2 regions of the Streptomyces sp. CA-278952 genome follow, and region 2 is predicted to be linked to the other one. Evidence: riboswitches for the same ligand, from Rfam matches in the RefSeq annotation. Region 2 holds a riboswitch; the other holds the start of a gene.

Region 1 (8,182 bases), 2.7 Mb from region 2:
GGCCGGATGACGGAAGCGGGGCTCGCACCACCCTGGTTCGCCCTCGGCGACGCCTCCTGGCCGCTGCACACCGCCTTCTGGACCGGGGTGTTCGTCGCCACGGCCGGGGCGCTCGTCTCCTGCCACCGGGCCGGGCGGACCGCCCCGACCGAGGCGCTGCGCGAGGCGGCCGTCGACAGCCGCGTCATGCCGGCAAGCCGCTGGGCGGCCGCCGTCCTGGTCCTGCTCGCCGGACTGGGCCTGCCCGCACTGGCGTTGGCCGTCGACCCCGGCGATCTGCTGGGCCGCAAGTCCTACGTCACCCGGCCCATGCTCCTCGTCGTCGGCTTCGCGCTCCTGGCCCCCGTCCTGGTGCGCCCCGTCGGCCGGCTGCTGACCTGGCTGCCCGCGCGGCTGCCCGGCGCCATTGGCGTACTCCTCCGGGAGAACACCGCCGCCGGGGTGCGCAGGACCGCGGCCGTCGCCGCGCCCGTCCTCATCACCGTCGCCCTCGCCGCCACCCTGACGGGCACCGTCGCCACCCTGGAGGAGGCCAGGACCACCGAGGCGCGCACCGCCACGACCGCCGACTTCGTGGTGACCTCGGGACAGGAGGGCCGGCCGCTGACGCCCGACTTCGTGGAGCGGGCGCGGGCCGTCGAGGGGGCCGTGGTCAGCGTCTCGCGGTCCACGGCCGTCACCGCCCTCGAAGAGGACACGGCGCTCGTCACCTCCGAGGCGCGCGCGGTCGACCCCGCCCGGCTGGCCGCCGTGTCGGAGCTGCCCGTGACGGCGGGCCGGCTCTCCGACCTCGACGACGGCGCGATCGTCGTCAACGAGGAGTGGCTGACCACGCGGGTCGGCGACCGGGTCACCGTCTGGCTGGGCGACGGCCGCAAGGCCTCGCTGCGGATCGCCGCCGTCCTGGCCACCGGGACCGGCGACAACGGCGTCTACGTCACCCGGCGCAACGCCGGGGGTGCGGGCGTCGACCGGATCGACGTCAAGGTCGCCGAGGGCGCCGACCGGCGGGCCGTCGCCGCCGCGCTGCACACCGCCGGGGCCGCCACCGGTACGCGGGTGACGACCCGGGCGGAGTGGCTGGCCGCGAACGGCCCGGGGACGAACGGCCAGACCAGGACCGGGCTCCGGATGATCCTCGGCATCGCTCTTCTCTGTACGGCGACGGCCCTGGCCAACACCCTGGTCATGGCCACCTCCGACCGGGTCCGCGATCTCGCCGTGCTCCGTCTCGCCGGAGCCACCGCCCCCCAGGTCCTGCGGCTCGTCGCGGCCGAGGCGGTGGTGGCGGTCGGGGTGGGCGCCTTCCTCGGGGGCGTGGTCGCGGCGGTGAACCTGCTGGTGGTGTGGGGTGCGCTGGTGCTGCTGGGCGTCATGTCCGCCGTCGTGGTGCCGTGGGGAACGCTCGGCCTCGTCGTCGCGGCCGCCGCGCTCCTGGCCGCCGTCTCCGCCGTCCTGCCCGCCTCGCTCGCCCTGCGGACCCGGCCGGTCGAACTTGCGGGCAGCCGGGAGTAGTCGCCGTCGGCTGCTCACCTGCACCTGCGAGGAGTCGTTGCCGGATCCGCAACGTCTGAGAGACGTCGTTGCCGCGTCAACGCCTGAGAGGCGTCGTTGCCGGATCCATTACGCCCGTGAGCAGCCGACGACGCATCCACAAGGCTCGTGATCAACCCGTCCAGGGCATAGGCTCGCCCCATGGGCAGCCACTCCGCACATCTGCCGAACCCGACCACCCCGGCCGGCCGCGAGGGGCTCGACGCCGTTCTCGCCCGGCCCGACCGCGCGGTCATCGCCCTCGACTTCGACGGCACGCTCGCCGACATCGTCCCGGACCCCGAGCAGGCCCGCGCCCACCCCGGCACCGTCACCGCGCTCGCCGCGCTCGCGCCGAAGGTCGCCGCCATCGCCGTGATCACCGGCCGCCCGGCGGGCGTCGCGGTCCGCTACGGAGGCTTCGCGGGCGTCCCCGGTCTGGAGCACCTCGTCGTGCTCGGGCACTACGGCGCCGAACGCTGGGACGCCGTGACCGGCACCGTGAACGCCCCCGCCCCCCACCCCGGTGTCGCCGCCGCTCGGGCCGAACTCCCGGGCGTACTGCACGAGCTCGACTCCTGGCACGGCACCTGGATCGAGGAGAAGGGGCAGGCCGTCGCCGTCCACACCCGGCGCGCGCAGGACCCGCAGGCGGCCTTCGAGACACTGCGCGGCCCCCTCGGCGAGCTGGCCGCGAAGCACGGGCTGATCGTCGAACCGGGCCGTCTGGTCCTGGAGTTGCGCCCGCCCGGCATGGACAAGGGCGTCGCGCTCGCCACGTTCGTCGCCGAGCTGGACGCCGAGTCCGTCATCTACGCGGGCGACGACCTCGGGGACCTCGCCGCGTTCGCCGCGGTGGAGAAGCTGCGGACCGAGGGCCCGGACGGCATCCCCGGCCTCTTGGTGTGCAGCGGCAGCACCGAGGTGCCCGAACTGGCCGAGCGCGCGGACCTTTCGGTGCCGGGCCCGGCCGCCGTGGTGGACTTCTTGGCGGCGTTGGCCGAGCGGCTCTGAGCCGAGTCAGGTCGCCCTGAGCGTCGATTCAGGCGGTTCCGAGCCGAGTGAAGCGGCTCTGAGCCGCGTCAGGAGACCGGCCTGCTCACCCCTGCCGCAGCGCCTCCAGCTGGTCCAGGAACCACTGCTGGGGCGGCAGCGCGGTCGCCGCCTCGGCCAGGCGTTCCGTGCGGCCGGACCGCTCGTCGGCGCTCATCGTCAGTGCCTCGTGCAGGGCCTCGGCCGTGCCCACCACGTCGTACGGGTTCACCACGATCGCGTCCTCGCCCAGCTCCTCGTACGCCCCCGCCTCCCGTGACAGCACCAGCGCGCAGCCGTGGTCGGAGACGACCGGGACCTCCTTGGCCACCAGGTTCATCCCGTCGCGGATCGGGTTGACCAGCGCCACGTCCGCCAGCCGGTACGCGGCCAGCGAGCGAGCGAAGTCGTCCTTGACGTGGAGGACGACCGGCGTCCAGGTCTCGGTGCCGTACGACTGGTTGATCTCCGTGGCCAGGGTCTGCACCGCCGCCGTGTAGTCCCGGTAGACGGCGAGGTCCTGCCGCGAGGGGTAGGCGAAGGCGATGTGCACGACGCGCTCGCGCCACTCGGGGTGGGCGTCCAGCAGGGCCCGGTACGCGTGCAGGCCGCGCACGATGTTCTTGGACAGCTCGGTGCGGTCCACCCGGACGATGGTCTTCCGGCCCTCGCCCACCTGCTCCCGCAGCGTCGCCATCCGCTCGTCCACGTCGGCCTCGTGCGAGCGCCGGCGCAGGAAGTCCGCGTCGGCCCCCAGGCCGTGCACCCCGACCCTGGTCCGGCCCGTCCCGCCGAGGATCTCCGTGCAGCAGCCGATGAACGCGTCCGCCCAGCGGCGGGTCAGGAACGCGGCCCGGTCCGCGCCGAGGATGCCACGCAGCAACTGCTCCGCGATGTCGTCGGGCAGCAGCCGGTAGTAGTCGACGGGCGCCCACGGGGTGTGCGAGAAGTGGCCGATCCTGAGGTCCGGGCGCAGCTCACGGAGCATGCCGGGGACCAGGGCCAGGTGGTAGTCCTGGACGAGGACCGACGCCCCGGGGCCCGCCTCCTCGGCGAGCGCCTCGGCGAAGGCCCGGTTGTACGTCTCGTAGGAGGCCCACTGGCGGCGGAACTCCGCGTCGAAGACCGGCTCCACGGGCGTCTGGTAGAGCAGGTGGTGGACGAACCACAGCACCGAGTTGGCGATGCCGTTGTACGCGTCGGCGTGCACCTCGGCGTCGATGTCGAGCATCCGCACGCCCGCCTCGCCGACCCCGCGCCGCACCGCCTCGCGGTCCCCGTCGCCGAGGGCCGCGCAGACCCACAGCTTGTCGTCGACGGCGCTCAGCCCGGAGACGAGCCCGCCGCCGCCGCGCTTGGCGTCGAGCGTCCCGTCCTCGCCGAGGGTGTACGAGACGGGGCCGCGGTTGGACGCGACGAGGACCTGGGCCGTGGAGGCGGCCGCGGATCCGGGTTCGGGTGCGGGTGCGTGTTCGGCGTGCTCGGAGACCATGTAGCGGAACCTAGCCCGTTCGGGAAGCCCCCAAACGCCTCAGGGCGTCATGCGGCCCACCGCCTCACGCCGCGTGGCGCTCCGCGTACTCCGCGATCTCCCGCATCGGCGGGCGCTCCTCCGTGTCCACCGCATGGGTGCGGGGCACGAAGCCGTCCTCGCCGCGCTCGAACTGGGTCAGCGCGGGCCGCACCAGATGGCCCCGGGAGAGCCGCAGCTGCGCCGTGCGGTAGATCGCCGCCGCCATCCGGCCCAGCGCCTGCCCGTCCTGGTGGCGGTGGACGCGCACGCCGACGTCGACCTGGCCCAGCGCGTCCAGGCCCACCGTGTGCAGCGCGTCCACCAGCAGGCCCAGCTCCACTCCGTAACCGACCGGGAACGGCAGCCGCTCCAGCAGGGACCGCCGCACCGCGTACTCACCGCCCAGCGGCTGTACGAACCCGGCCAGCTGGGGCCAGTGCAGATTGAGCAGCGGGCGTGCCACCAGCTCGGTGACCCGACCGCCCTGACCTGCCCTGTCACCGAGCGGGCGGTCGTACATCGCCTTGACGAACTGGACGGACGGGTCGGTGAGCAGGGGTCCGACCGTGCCCGAGACGAAGTCCGCGGAGAAGTCCCTGAGGTCGGCGTCGATGAAGCACACGATCTCGCCGCTGGTCACCAGGAGTGACCGCCACAGCACCTCGCCCTTCCCGGGCAGGGCCGGGATCCGGGGCAGGATCGCGTCCCGGTGGACCACCCGGGCACCCGCCGCCCGGGCCACGGCGGCGGTGGCGTCGGTGGAGCCGGAGTCGATCACCACGAGTTCGTCGACGAGCCGGACCTTCTCCATCAGCTCCCGGCGGATCGTCGCCACGATCGCGCCGACCGTGGCCTCCTCGTTCAGCGCGGGCAGCACCACGCTCACGGACGTGCGGTGCGGATCGGTGTCCCGGGCGTCGGTGAGCCGGTTCAGCGGGCGGTCGCCGGACGACCAGGAACGCCTGGTCAGCCAGCGTTCCACCTCTTCGAGCACGGTCGGCACTCCCTGTGTGTGATCCATCTCGCGGTTCGGACGACTATCTCAACGGTCCGGTGCTTCGGTTACAGTCTTGAACAACGCGGATGGCCGTCGCATGTCGGGGTCGGAGCGCACATAAACGCCTGGATCGAAGATCCAGCGCCATAAGAGCTCATCCAGAGGGACTGAGGGAACGGCCCGTTGAAGTCCCGGCAACCCTCCTGCCGACCGCGAGGTCACGGTGGGGAAGGTGCCAATTCCGTCTTGCGGCGAAATGCGTCGCAGGGAAGATGAGGAGAAAGGGACCTCCGCCATCATGGCTGTTCAGACCGTTGCAGGTAGCACCGCTTCTTCCGCCCCGGCCGCCGATCTCGGCCCCGCCGCGGCGCTTTCCTGCCGCGAGTGCGGCGAGCGTTTCGAGCTCGGCCCCCTTTTCGCCTGTGCGTCCTGTTTCGGGCCGCTGGAAGTGGCCTACGAGCTGCCCACCGGCTCCCCGGAGGAGCTGCGGAAGCGCATCGAGGCCGGCCCGAACAACATCTGGCGCTACGCCCCGCTGCTGCCGGTGCCCGCGGACGTCGCGGAGAAGCCCAACATCAACCCCGGCTTCACCAAGCTCGTCAAGGCCGACAACCTCGCCCGTGAGCTGGGCGTCACCGGCGGCCTGTACGTGAAGGACGACTCCGGCAACCCGACGCACTCCTTCAAGGACCGCGTCGTCGCCATCGCCGTGGAGGCCGCCCGCGCCTTCGGCTTCACCACCCTCTCCTGCTCCTCCACGGGCAACCTGGCCGGAGCCGTCGGCGCCGCCGCCGCCCGGGCCGGACTGCGCTCCTGCGTGTTCATCCCGCACGACCTGGAGCAGGGCAAGGTCGTCATGGCCGCGGTGTACGGCGGTGAACTGGTCGGCATCGAGGGCAACTACGACGACGTCAACCGCTTCTGCTCCGAGCTCATCGGCGATCCGCTCGGCGAGGGCTGGGGCTTCGTCAACGTCAACCTGCGCCCGTACTACGGCGAGGGCTCCAAGACGCTGGCGTACGAGATCTGCGAGCAGCTCGGCTGGCGGCTGCCCGACCAGATCGTCATCCCGATCGCGTCCGGCTCCCAGCTCACCAAGATCGACAAGGGGTTCCAGGAGCTGATCAAGCTCGGCCTCGTCGAGGACCGGCCGTACAAGATCTTCGGCGCCCAGGCCGAGGGCTGCTCCCCGGTCTCCGCCGCCTTCAAGGCCGGTCACGACGTCGTACGGCCCCAGAAGCCGAACACCATCGCCAAGTCGCTGGCCATCGGCAACCCGGCGGACGGCCCGTACGTCCTGGACATCGCCCGCCGCACCGGCGGCGCGGTGGAGGACGTGACCGACGAGCAGGTCGTCGACGCGATCAAGCTGCTGGCGCGCACCGAGGGCATCTTCGGCGAGACGGCGGGCGGCGTGACGCTCGGCGTGACGAAGAAGCTCATCGAGGCGGGCGTCATCGACCCGGCGCTCACCACCGTCGTCCTGAACACCGGCGACGGCCTCAAGACGCTGGACGCGGTCTCCGCGACCTCGCAGGCCACGGCGACCATCAAGCCGAGCCTGGACGCGTTCCGCGCCGCGGGCCTCGCCGCCGGCTGATCACCCGAGACTTCAGGAAGGCACCCACCATGAGCGTCAAGGTCCGTATCCCCACCATCCTCCGTACGTACACGGGCGGCCAGGCCGAGGTCCCGGCGGAGGGCGCCAAGCTCTCCGAGGTCATCGAGTCCCTGGAGAAGGACCACCCGGGCATCGCGGCCCGCGTCCTGGACGACCAGGGCAAGCTGCGCCGCTTCGTGAACGTGTACGTCAACGACGACGACGTGCGCTTCGAGGGCGGCCTGGACGCGGCCACGCCCGACGGCGCGGGCGTCTCGATCATCCCCGCGGTCGCCGGCGGCTGCTGAACCGTCAAGGGCCGCTGCGCGGCGGCCCACCGCACCTCTGAGTGACCACAGTTGCCCCCTCCGCGAGACAAGCGGAGGGGGCAATTCTGCATGGTTGAGCACGGTACAGTTGGGGAAGCCCCGTCCGCTGCTCGTGCCGCCCGCATATGTGAATGCGCCCGGCCCCGATAAGAAGCAGCCAAAGTACGTGAACCTCTTGCGGCATAAGTGCCCTTTGTCTGGCCCGACTTGCCCGCAAATCTCAGCAAACCCGCATATTCGCGTGTTCTTCCGTGCCCGGAATTCTCGTCCGATTGACCTGTTGCAGAGGGCAGTTGGGCGGATACATTCGGCCGCGGTCGACGCGCTGCGGCGCCGCCCACCCTCTCCTGTCGGGGGGTGAGTTCCGACCCGGGTCCGCGAAGTGCGGTCCCGTGCAAGGGCCAGTAATAGGGGAGTTAGGCATGGCTCAGGGCACCGTCAAGTGGTTCAACGCGGAGAAGGGGTACGGCTTCATCGCGGTCGACGGTGGTGCGGATGTTTTCGTCCACTACAGCGCGATCCAGATGGACGGGTACCGCACCCTCGAAGAGGGTCAGCGAGTTGAATTCGAGATCTCGCAGGGCCAGAAGGGGCCCCAGGCCGACATGGTCAAGCTCGCCGTCGGCTGAGCTCGGCGCGGTCGTCCGACGACACTACTCACGCACGCAGGGCCCGGCCCCCGGATCAGGGGACCGGGCCCTTCGTGCGTCCCGGCGGCCCTGCGACCGGGAGGAGCGTGCAGCCGTCCCCATCCGATGCGCGCTGCCGTCCCCGTCCAAGGCGTACTGCCGTCCCCGCCGTCCCCATCCGAGGCGCGCCCCCGTCCCCGTCCGAGGCGCGCCCCTGTCCGCCTCCGAGGCGCGCCGCTGTCCACATCCGGAGAGGGACGCTTGCACTCGCAGGGGTCGAGTGCTAATCATTGGCGTTAGCACTCTCCAGGTGAGAGTGACAGAAACTTGGACCGGGCCGGTGAGGCCCGCAGGCGCGGTGGGGCAAGGAACCACCACGCAGGCAGGCCGTCCGTCGCGGGCGCCTCTCGGTCCGGAGAATCCACCCCTGTCCGGGAGGACCACTTCACATGGCCAAGATCATCGCGTTCGACGAGGAGGCACGGCGCGGTCTCGAGCGCGGGATGAACCAGCTCGCCGACGCCGTCAAGGTCACCCTCGGCCCCAAGG
Region 2 (8,182 bases):
CGCCGCGGCGCAGGGCGGCCTCGCCGCGCTTCACCTCGCTCAGCGCGCTGCGCAGCTTGCGGTGCAGCGACTCGGCCTCCTTGCGGGCCGCCTCCAGCTCGGTGCGCAGCCGCTCGGTCTCGGCGCGGGTGTGGGCGCGGGCCCGCTCCAGCTCCTCGCGCAGGTGCTCCAGTTCGCGCCGGGTCTCCTCGTCGGCCCGTTCCGCGTCGGCGCGCTGGACCTCCTCGCCGGCCGATTCGACCAGCTTGACCCAGCCGACCGGGCGCAGCACGTAGGCGGCCGCGGCCACATCGAGGGGATCGGCGGCGGCGGGCGGCGAACCCGCCTCCAGCGCGCCGGTCAGCTCGGGCTGGGACTGGCCGAGCCGCTCTCCGATGCGCTGCCGGAAGAGGGCGTCGCTCTCGAGGGCGGCGGCCATCGCGTTCCCCGCGAACTTCGCCCGCCGGGTCGGGGTGAACCGGGCGTACTGTCGTAGCTGGGCGGGCAGTTCGGAGACGGTCAGGCCACCGAAGGCGTCCGAGACCAGCGCGATCACCCGCCGTCGCACACCCTCGGGCAGCGGACGGCCGAGCACCTCCGCACCGCCGTCGGCCTCATCGGCCGGTCCGGCGCCGCTGGTCGGCTGATCCACCGTCCGTCACCCCATAGATATGTCGAAGGGTGCGCTCCCTCAGGAAGCGGCACCCGGCCTGTCCACCAGTTCGATCTGGTCCACCGCGTTGCACCAACGACAGCGGACCGACTCGATGGTCTCACTGACGACCTCCCGCTCCTCGACACTCGACTCACCGGCCAGGTCGAGGTGCACGTACTCCACGACCTTGGAGGAGCGGGTCACGTCGAAGCGCGTGAGATTGCCGCACAGCGTGCAGCGCCAGCGGGTCGAGTCGGTCGGCAGGGGAACCGTCGTCATCGTTGGGTCCTCTTTCGTCGTCGCCAGAAGCCCGCGCCGGGCGCGCCGCCGCGTCTCCACCTGTCTACGTCAAGGAACTCGCGGTGCGCCGTCGAACTGCGGAAGTCCTGGCGTAACCCTACGGCCTTGCGTATAGGCATCGGCACGGCGAGGCGCTCCGTCCGGTTCTCCACCGGTACGTCATGCTCTGTACATGATCGATGGGCGGCAGGCCGACCGGCGGACCACGGCGGGGAGGATCCGGGACGCGGCGGCGTCGAGCGGCGCTCCGGTCACGTACGGACTGATCGCCGTCTGCGGGGTGATCTTCCTGATCAGCCCGCTCTCCGGGTTCGGCGGCGCCGCCTACGGGAGCGAGGATGCGCTGCTCGCCGCGCAGGCCGGGTACTTCGAGCGGTGGGGAGTGATCCCCGCCGAGCTGTGGCAGGGGTCCGCGCATGCGCTGATCACACCGTTCACCGCGCTGTTCGTGCACGGCAGCTGGCTGCACCTGCTGGGGAACCTGCTGTTCCTGTACGTGTTCGGCGCGATGGCCGAGGAGCGCATGGGCCGGGTGCGGTTCGCCCTGTTCTACGTGGGCTGCGGCTATGTCGCGCTGGTCTGCTACGCGGCGGCGCACGCGGACTCCGGGCAGACGCTGGTGGGGGCGTCGGGGGCGATCTCCGCGGTGCTCGGCGCGTTCCTCCACCTGTTCCCCAGGACCCGGGTGACCAGCCTGTTCCCGTTCCTCTTCTTCCTGCCGCTGCGCTTCCCCGCCTGGATGGTGCTGGTCTTCTGGTTCGGGCTCCAGTGGGCGGCCGCGCAGGGCGCGGGCAGCGGTCCCGGGGTGGCGTACCTGGCGCATGTGGCGGGCTTCGCGGCCGGATTCCTGTGCGCCTGGGTGAGTTATGGGCGGAGAGCTAGAGTGAAGGTTCCAGCCACCGAGGGAGACAGCCAGCCGTGATCACCGCGATCGTGCTCATCAAGACCAGCGTGGACCGGATTCCGGAGATCGCCGAGGCCATCGCCGCGCTGGACAGTGTCAGCGAGGTCTTCTCCGTCACCGGCACCTACGACCTGATCGCCATGGTCCGGGTCGCCAGGCACGACGACCTCGCCGATGTCATCCCCGGCCGGATCAGCAAGATCCCGGGCGTCGAGGGCACCGACACCCACGTGGCGTTCCGTACGTACTCCCAGCACGACCTGGAAGCGGCCTTCGCCATCGGCCTCGACGCGTAGGGCCTCTCGTTCGGCTCGGGCCGGGGACGGGCGGTGCTCCTGTCCCCGGCCGAGGTGTTTCATCAGGACGTGTAGACCTGGGCGGCTTCGCCGCGGTCCGGGACGCAGCGGCCGTCCTCGGTGCGGTAGTTCCACCGGGCGCCCTCACGGACCAGCTCGGAGACCGCGCGAAGGAACCGCTCGATGTGCTCGTCGGGCGTACCGGCGCCGAAGCTGACGCGGATCGCGTTGAGGGATCGCTCGCCCGGCTCGGCCTCCGGCGCGCCGCACTCGCCCGGGTCCTGCGGGTCGCTGCCGAGCAGGGTGCGCACCAGCGGGTGGGCGCAGAAGAGGCCGTCGCGCACGCCGATGCCGTACTCGGCGGAGAGGGCGGCGGCGAAGTGCGAGCTGTTCCAGCCGCGCACCACGAAGGAGATGACGCCGACCCGGGGGGCGTCGTCGCCGAACAGCGAGAGCACCCGCACCTCGGGCACCTCGGCGAGCCCCTCGCGGACCCGGCCCACCAGCTCCTGCTCCCGGGCGACCAGGCCCTCGAAGCCGGCCTCGGTCAGGGCCTTGCAGGCGGAGGCGATGGAGTAGACGCCGATGACGTTCGGCGAACCGGCCTCGTGGCGGGCGGCCGTGGTGTGCCAGTCGACGTCCACGCCGCCGTCGGCGCGCCGGGCGACCTTGCGGGACGCGCCGCCGCCGGCGAGGTACGGCTCGGCGGCCTGGAGCCAGTCGGCGCGGCCGGCCAGGACACCGGAGCCGAAGGGCGCGTACAGCTTGTGGCCGGAGAACGCGACCCAGTCGACGTCCAGTTCGGCGATGTCCACGGGGTGGTGCGGGGCGAGCTGCGCGGCGTCCAGGACGATCCGGGCGCCGTGCGCGTGGGCGGCGGCGGCCAGTTCCCGCACCGGCCACAGCTCGCCGGTCACGTTGGACGCGCCGGTGACGCAGACGAGGGCGGGGCCGTAGGGGTCGCGGTCGGCGAGCGCGCGCTCCAGGGTCTCGACGGCCTGGGCCGGGGTGCGGGGTGCGTCGAGGTAGGTGACCTGGGCGTCGCGCCAGGGCAGCAGGGACGCGTGGTGCTCGGTCTCGTAGACGAAGACCTGGCAGCCGGCGGGGATCGCGGCGGCCAGCAGGTTGAGGGAGTCGGTCGTGGAGCGGGTGAAGACCACCTGGTCCTCCGCGCGGCAGCCGAGGAACTCCGCGACCGTGCGGCGGCTGTTCTCGAAGAGGTCGGTGGAGAGCTGCGAGAGGTAGCCGGCGCCGCGGTGGACGCTGCCGTAGTACGGGGCGTACGCGGCGACGTCGTCCCAGACCCGCTGGAGGGCCGGGGCGCTGGCGGCGTAGTCGAGCGCGGCGTAGGTGACCTCACCGCCGGTGACGAGCGGGACCGTGACGTTCTGCCCCAGAACGGGCAGTGGGGCACAAACCGACGAGTCGAGGGCAGCGGTGGGGACAGACATGGCGAACTCCCGTAACAGGCAGGCGAAATCCATGCGCCGGCAGTACGCGGCAGCGCAGGGAGGGGAAGAGAAAAGGGTGCGCGGAAGGAGGGCGGTCAGCCCTAGCGCATTCGCTTGCTCACAGAAGACTCCCTAGGGACCAGGACCCCGGGGGCTGGCATCCGCTGGATGCCGAGGGGCCCGCGCTTGCCGCAGACCTCGCTGCCTGCGGCCTGGTCTTCACCCGGGGCACCCCGCCACGGACGGAGGGTTGCCGGACAGCGGGCCGGGGCCGTAGTCGCTGTCACTCATGACCTGCGCAGCATCTTGCCATACGTGTGCACACGCGCAAGGGCGCAGTCCGGCATCCGGACTGCGCCCTGTGTCACACCGTGCGGGCCGCGGGCGGCTCCGTCGCGCGTTCAGGCGTTGCTGGCCGCCACCCAGCGCTCCAGGGCCCGCTTGGCGGCCCCGGAGTCGATGGCCTCGGCCGCGACGAGGATCTTCGCCGCGAGCTGCTCGGTCAGCGTGCCGGGGCCCGGGTCCAGGGCGACCAGGGCCGCCGCCGAGTTGAGCAGCACCGCCTCGCGTACCGCGCCGGCCTCGCCGTCCAGCAGCCGGCGGGCCACATCGGCGTTGTACGAGGCGTCGGCGCCGCGCAGCGCCTCGACGGGGACGATGGGCAGCCCGACGTCGCGCGGGTCGAAGGGCTCCTCGCGGACCGCGCCGTCGCGCACCACCCAGACCCGGGAGGTGGCGGTGGTGGTCAGCTCGTCGAGGCCGTCGTCACCGCGGAAGACCAGCGCCGAGTTGCCCCGGTCGGCCAGCACGCCCGCGACGATGGGCGCCATCCGGGCGTCGGCGACGCCGACCGCCTGGGCACGGACCTGGGCCGGGTTGGTGAGGGGGCCCAGGATGTTGAACGTGGTCTGCGCGCCGAGTTCCTTGCGGGCCTTGGCGGCGTACCGCAGGGCGGGGTGGAACTTCACGGCGAAGCAGAAGGTGATGCCCGCCGCTTCGGCGACCTCGACGACCCGCCGCGGGGTCAGCTCCAGGTTGACGCCGAGCTTCTCCAGTACGTCGGAGGAGCCGCTGGCGGAGGAGGCGGCCCGGTTGCCGTGCTTGACGACCTTGGCGCCGGTGCCGGCGATGACGATCGCGGACATGGTCGAGATGTTGACCGTCCTGGCGAGGTCGCCGCCGGTGCCGACGATGTCGACGGTACGGCCCGGCACGTGGATGGTGTTGGCGTGGGCGTACATCGCGCGGACCAGTCCGGTGACCTCGTCGACGGTCTCGCCCTTGGCCCGCAGCGCGACGGCGAACCCGGCGATCTGCGCGTCGGTGGCCTCGCCGCTCATGATGCGGTCCATGGCCCAGGCGGTCTCCTCGGAGCTGAGGTTCTCGCCGCGCAGGAGGGGGTTCAGGAGGCCGGGCCAGGAACGGTCCGCCACGCTGTCGCCGCCGTTCGGGGTCACAACGTTCATGGTCCGCTCCAGGGTCCACAGCCGGTCAGGAAAGATGGCTCCACCCTATCCAGCCGGGTGGACCGCGAAGAGCCCCGTCCATCGAATGGACGGGGCTCTCGCGGTGGCGATCAGTTCAGGTGATCAGTGGTGGCCGTGGCCCTCGCTGATCTCCTTGTACTCCTCGGGGGTCGCCTTGGGGATCTGGTTCCCGTCGGCGAAGTAACCCTTGCTGAGCTTGGCGCGCAGCTTCTGCACCGGGGAGATCTTGCGCTTGACGCCGTTCTCGTCGACCGCGGGGCCGAGGTCGAGCGGCTGGTACTGCTCGTGCGCCGTGAGCGTGTGCAGCTGCCCGGGGCTGAGCGGCTCGTGGATCTCGACGAACTCACCGTGCGGCAGGCGCTTGATGATGCCGGTCTCGCGACCGTGCAGCACCTTCTCCCGGTCGCGGCGCTGGAGGCCGAGGCAGATCCGCTTGGTGACGATGAACGCGATGACCGGTCCGACGAAGAAGAAGATCCGGACGAACCAGGTGATGGCGTTGATCGACAGGTGGAAGTGCGTGGCCCACAGGTCGTTTCCACCGCCGACGAGGCCGATGAAGTACGCCGTGATCCAGGCGACGCCGAAGCCCGTACGGGTCGGGGCGTTGCGCGGACGGTCCAGGATGTGGTGCTCGCGCTTGTCGCCGGTGACCCAGGACTCGATGAACGGGTACACCGCGATCGCGGTGAGGACCACGCCGAAGCCGACCAGCGGGATGAACACGCCCAGGGCGAGCGTGTGACCCCACAGGTTGATCTCCCAGCCCGGCATCACACGGACCAGTCCCTCGGCGAAGCCCATGTACCAGTCGGGCTGGGCGCCGGTGGAGACCTGGTCGACCCGGTACGGACCGAGGGCCCAGATCGGGTTGATCGTGGCGATGGCGGAGATGGCCGCGATGACGCCGAAGACGAGGAAGAAGAACCCTCCGGCCTTCGCCATGTACACGGGCAGCAGCGGCATGCCGACGACGTTCTTGTTGGTCCGGCCGGGACCCGCGAACTGCGTGTGCTTGTGGTAGAAGACCAGGATCAGGTGCGCCACCAGCAGGCCGAGCATGATGCCCGGCAGCAGGAGGATGTGGATCGAGTAGAACCGGGCCACGAAGTCGTGGCCGGGGAACTCGCCGCCGAACAGGAACATCGAGATGTACGTGCCGACGATCGGCACGGACAGGATCGCGCCCTGGGTGAAGCGGACACCCGTACCGGAGAGCAGGTCGTCCGGGAGGGAGTAGCCGGTGAACCCGGTGAACATGCCGAGCACGAACAGCAGGAAGCCGAAGAGCCAGTTGATCTCGCGCGGCTTGCGGAACGCGCCCGTGAAGAAGACGCGCATCATGTGCACGAACATCGCGGCCAGGAAGATCAGCGCGGCCCAGTGGTGGATCTGCCGGACGAGCAGACCGCCGCGGACCTCGAAGCTGATCTTCAGGGTCGAGGCGTAGGCCTCGGACATCCGGATGCCCTGCATGGGCTCGTACGGACCGTGGTAGACGATCTCGCCCATGCTCGGCTGGAAGAACAGCGTCAGATACACACCCGTGAGGATGATGATGATGAAGCTGTAGAGCGCGACCTCACCGAGCATGAAGGACCAGTGGTCCGGGAAGATCTTGCGCATGTTGGCCTTGGCGAGGCCGTAGATGCCCAGCCGGCCGTCCGCCCAGTCGGCCACCCGCTCGCCGGCCGGAGCCTTGCGCCCGCTCGCCGGTCCGGCGGCGGAGGGGTTCTTGGTCGGAGTACTCATCCGCGCTCCCAGAAGGCAGCACCGACGGGCTCGTCGAAGTCGCCGAGCGCCTCGAGGTTGCCCTCGCTGTTGACACCGATCCGCAGCTGCGGAAGGGGGTGGCCGGCCGGACCGAAGATGACGCGAGCGCCGTCGGAGAGGTCGAAGGTGGACTGGTGGCACGGGCAGAGCACGTGATGCGTCTGCTGCTCGTACAGGCTGATCGGGCAGCCGACGTGGGTGCAGATCTTGGAGAACGCGACGATGCCCTCGTGGGCCCAGTCACGCTGGCGCTTGTCCTTGATGTCGTCCGGCTCGATGCGGACGATCATCAGGGCCGCCTTGCCCATCTGCGTCTGGAAGTCGTGCGACTCCGGGTCGAGCCCCTCGGGCATGGCGAAGGCCAGCGACCCGACGGTGATGTGCTCGGGGCGCAGCGGCTTCATCGTGTTCATGTTGATGAGCTGCTTGCCCTCGGCCCACAGAGTGGTGCGGAGCTTCTTCTCCGGCAGCGGACCGAGGTCGCGCAGCAGGACCACACCGGAGAGCGGCACCAGGGCCAGCGCACCGAACATGGTGTTGCGGATCAGCTTGCGACGGCCGATCGCGGACTCCTCGGCGCCGGCCCTGAAGTCGGCCAGGACCTGCGCCTTGACCTCGGGCGGTGCCTCGATCGGGTGGCGGTCGGCGGCCACCTCGACGTCGGACATCAGGGTGCGCGCCCAGTGGACGGCTCCCGCGCCGATGAAGAAGAGCGCCGCACCCAGGGTGAGCCCCAGGGAGAAGTTGAGCGCGCTCACATGGCCGAAGGGCCAGATGTAGACGATCTTGTCCACCGGGAAGATGACGTAGGAGGCGATGAAGCCCACCGTCGCCAGCATCGAGAGGGTGAACATGAACGCGACGGCGCGTTCCGAGCGGTTGGCGGCGCGTTCGTCGAGGTCCTGGATGCGCGGCTGGTGGGCCGGCAGTCCCGGGTCGGCGAACGGGTCGTCGTGACGCTCCACCGCGCCGTGCGCGGTCTCCTGCACCACGGGCAGGTTGTCTTCTGGAATCTGTTGGCTACTCATGACTTCTTGGCCTTAGCGGTGTGGGCCGCGACCCAAACGGCGACTGCGACGAGCGCGCCGAGTCCGAAGATCCACGCGAACAGACCTTCGCTGACCGGACCGAGACCGCCGAGGGCCAGGCCGCCGGGGCTCTCTGTCTCGTCACCGTTCACGGTCTCGATGTACGCGATGATGTCCTTCTTCTCCTGCTCCGGCATCGTCGTGTCGGGGAAGGAGGGCATGCTCTGCGGGCCGGTCTGCATGGCCTCGTAGATGTGCTTCGGGCTCACGCCTTCGAGGTCGGGGGCGTACTTGCCCTCCGTCAGGGCT

What was found. A riboswitch is a leader RNA that binds a small molecule or an ion and turns the genes downstream of it on or off. The one in region 2 is predicted to bind S-adenosylmethionine.
Region 1: linked by a shared signal. The riboswitch ahead of thrC (threonine synthase) and the one ahead of N7925_RS27550 (aminotransferase class V-fold PLP-dependent enzyme) in region 2 are both predicted to bind S-adenosylmethionine.

The regions. Positions count from the first base shown of each region.
Region 1 is NZ_CP112880.1:3,503,084-3,511,265, reverse strand. It holds gene N7925_RS15645 (ABC transporter permease) at 1-1,515, shown strand, start outside; gene otsB (trehalose-phosphatase) at 1,696-2,547, shown strand; gene N7925_RS15635 (alpha,alpha-trehalose-phosphate synthase (UDP-forming)) at 2,633-4,057, opposite strand; gene N7925_RS15630 (glucosyl-3-phosphoglycerate synthase) at 4,122-5,072, opposite strand; SAM riboswitch class I at 5,227-5,354, shown strand; gene thrC (threonine synthase) at 5,374-6,675, shown strand; gene N7925_RS15620 (MoaD/ThiS family protein) at 6,705-6,983, shown strand; gene N7925_RS15615 (cold-shock protein) at 7,427-7,633, shown strand; gene groL (chaperonin GroEL) at 8,083-8,182, shown strand, end outside.
Region 2 is NZ_CP112880.1:6,226,970-6,235,151, reverse strand. It holds gene N7925_RS27570 (NYN domain-containing protein) at 1-631, opposite strand, end outside; gene N7925_RS27565 (hypothetical protein) at 671-913, opposite strand; gene N7925_RS27560 (rhomboid family intramembrane serine protease) at 1,107-1,856, shown strand; gene N7925_RS27555 (Lrp/AsnC family transcriptional regulator) at 1,853-2,134, shown strand; gene N7925_RS27550 (aminotransferase class V-fold PLP-dependent enzyme) at 2,197-3,585, opposite strand; SAM riboswitch class IV at 3,763-3,880, opposite strand; gene trpD (anthranilate phosphoribosyltransferase) at 3,987-5,051, opposite strand; gene qcrB (cytochrome bc1 complex cytochrome b subunit) at 5,175-6,824, opposite strand; gene qcrA (cytochrome bc1 complex Rieske iron-sulfur subunit) at 6,821-7,873, opposite strand; gene qcrC (cytochrome bc1 complex diheme cytochrome c subunit) at 7,870-8,182, opposite strand, start outside.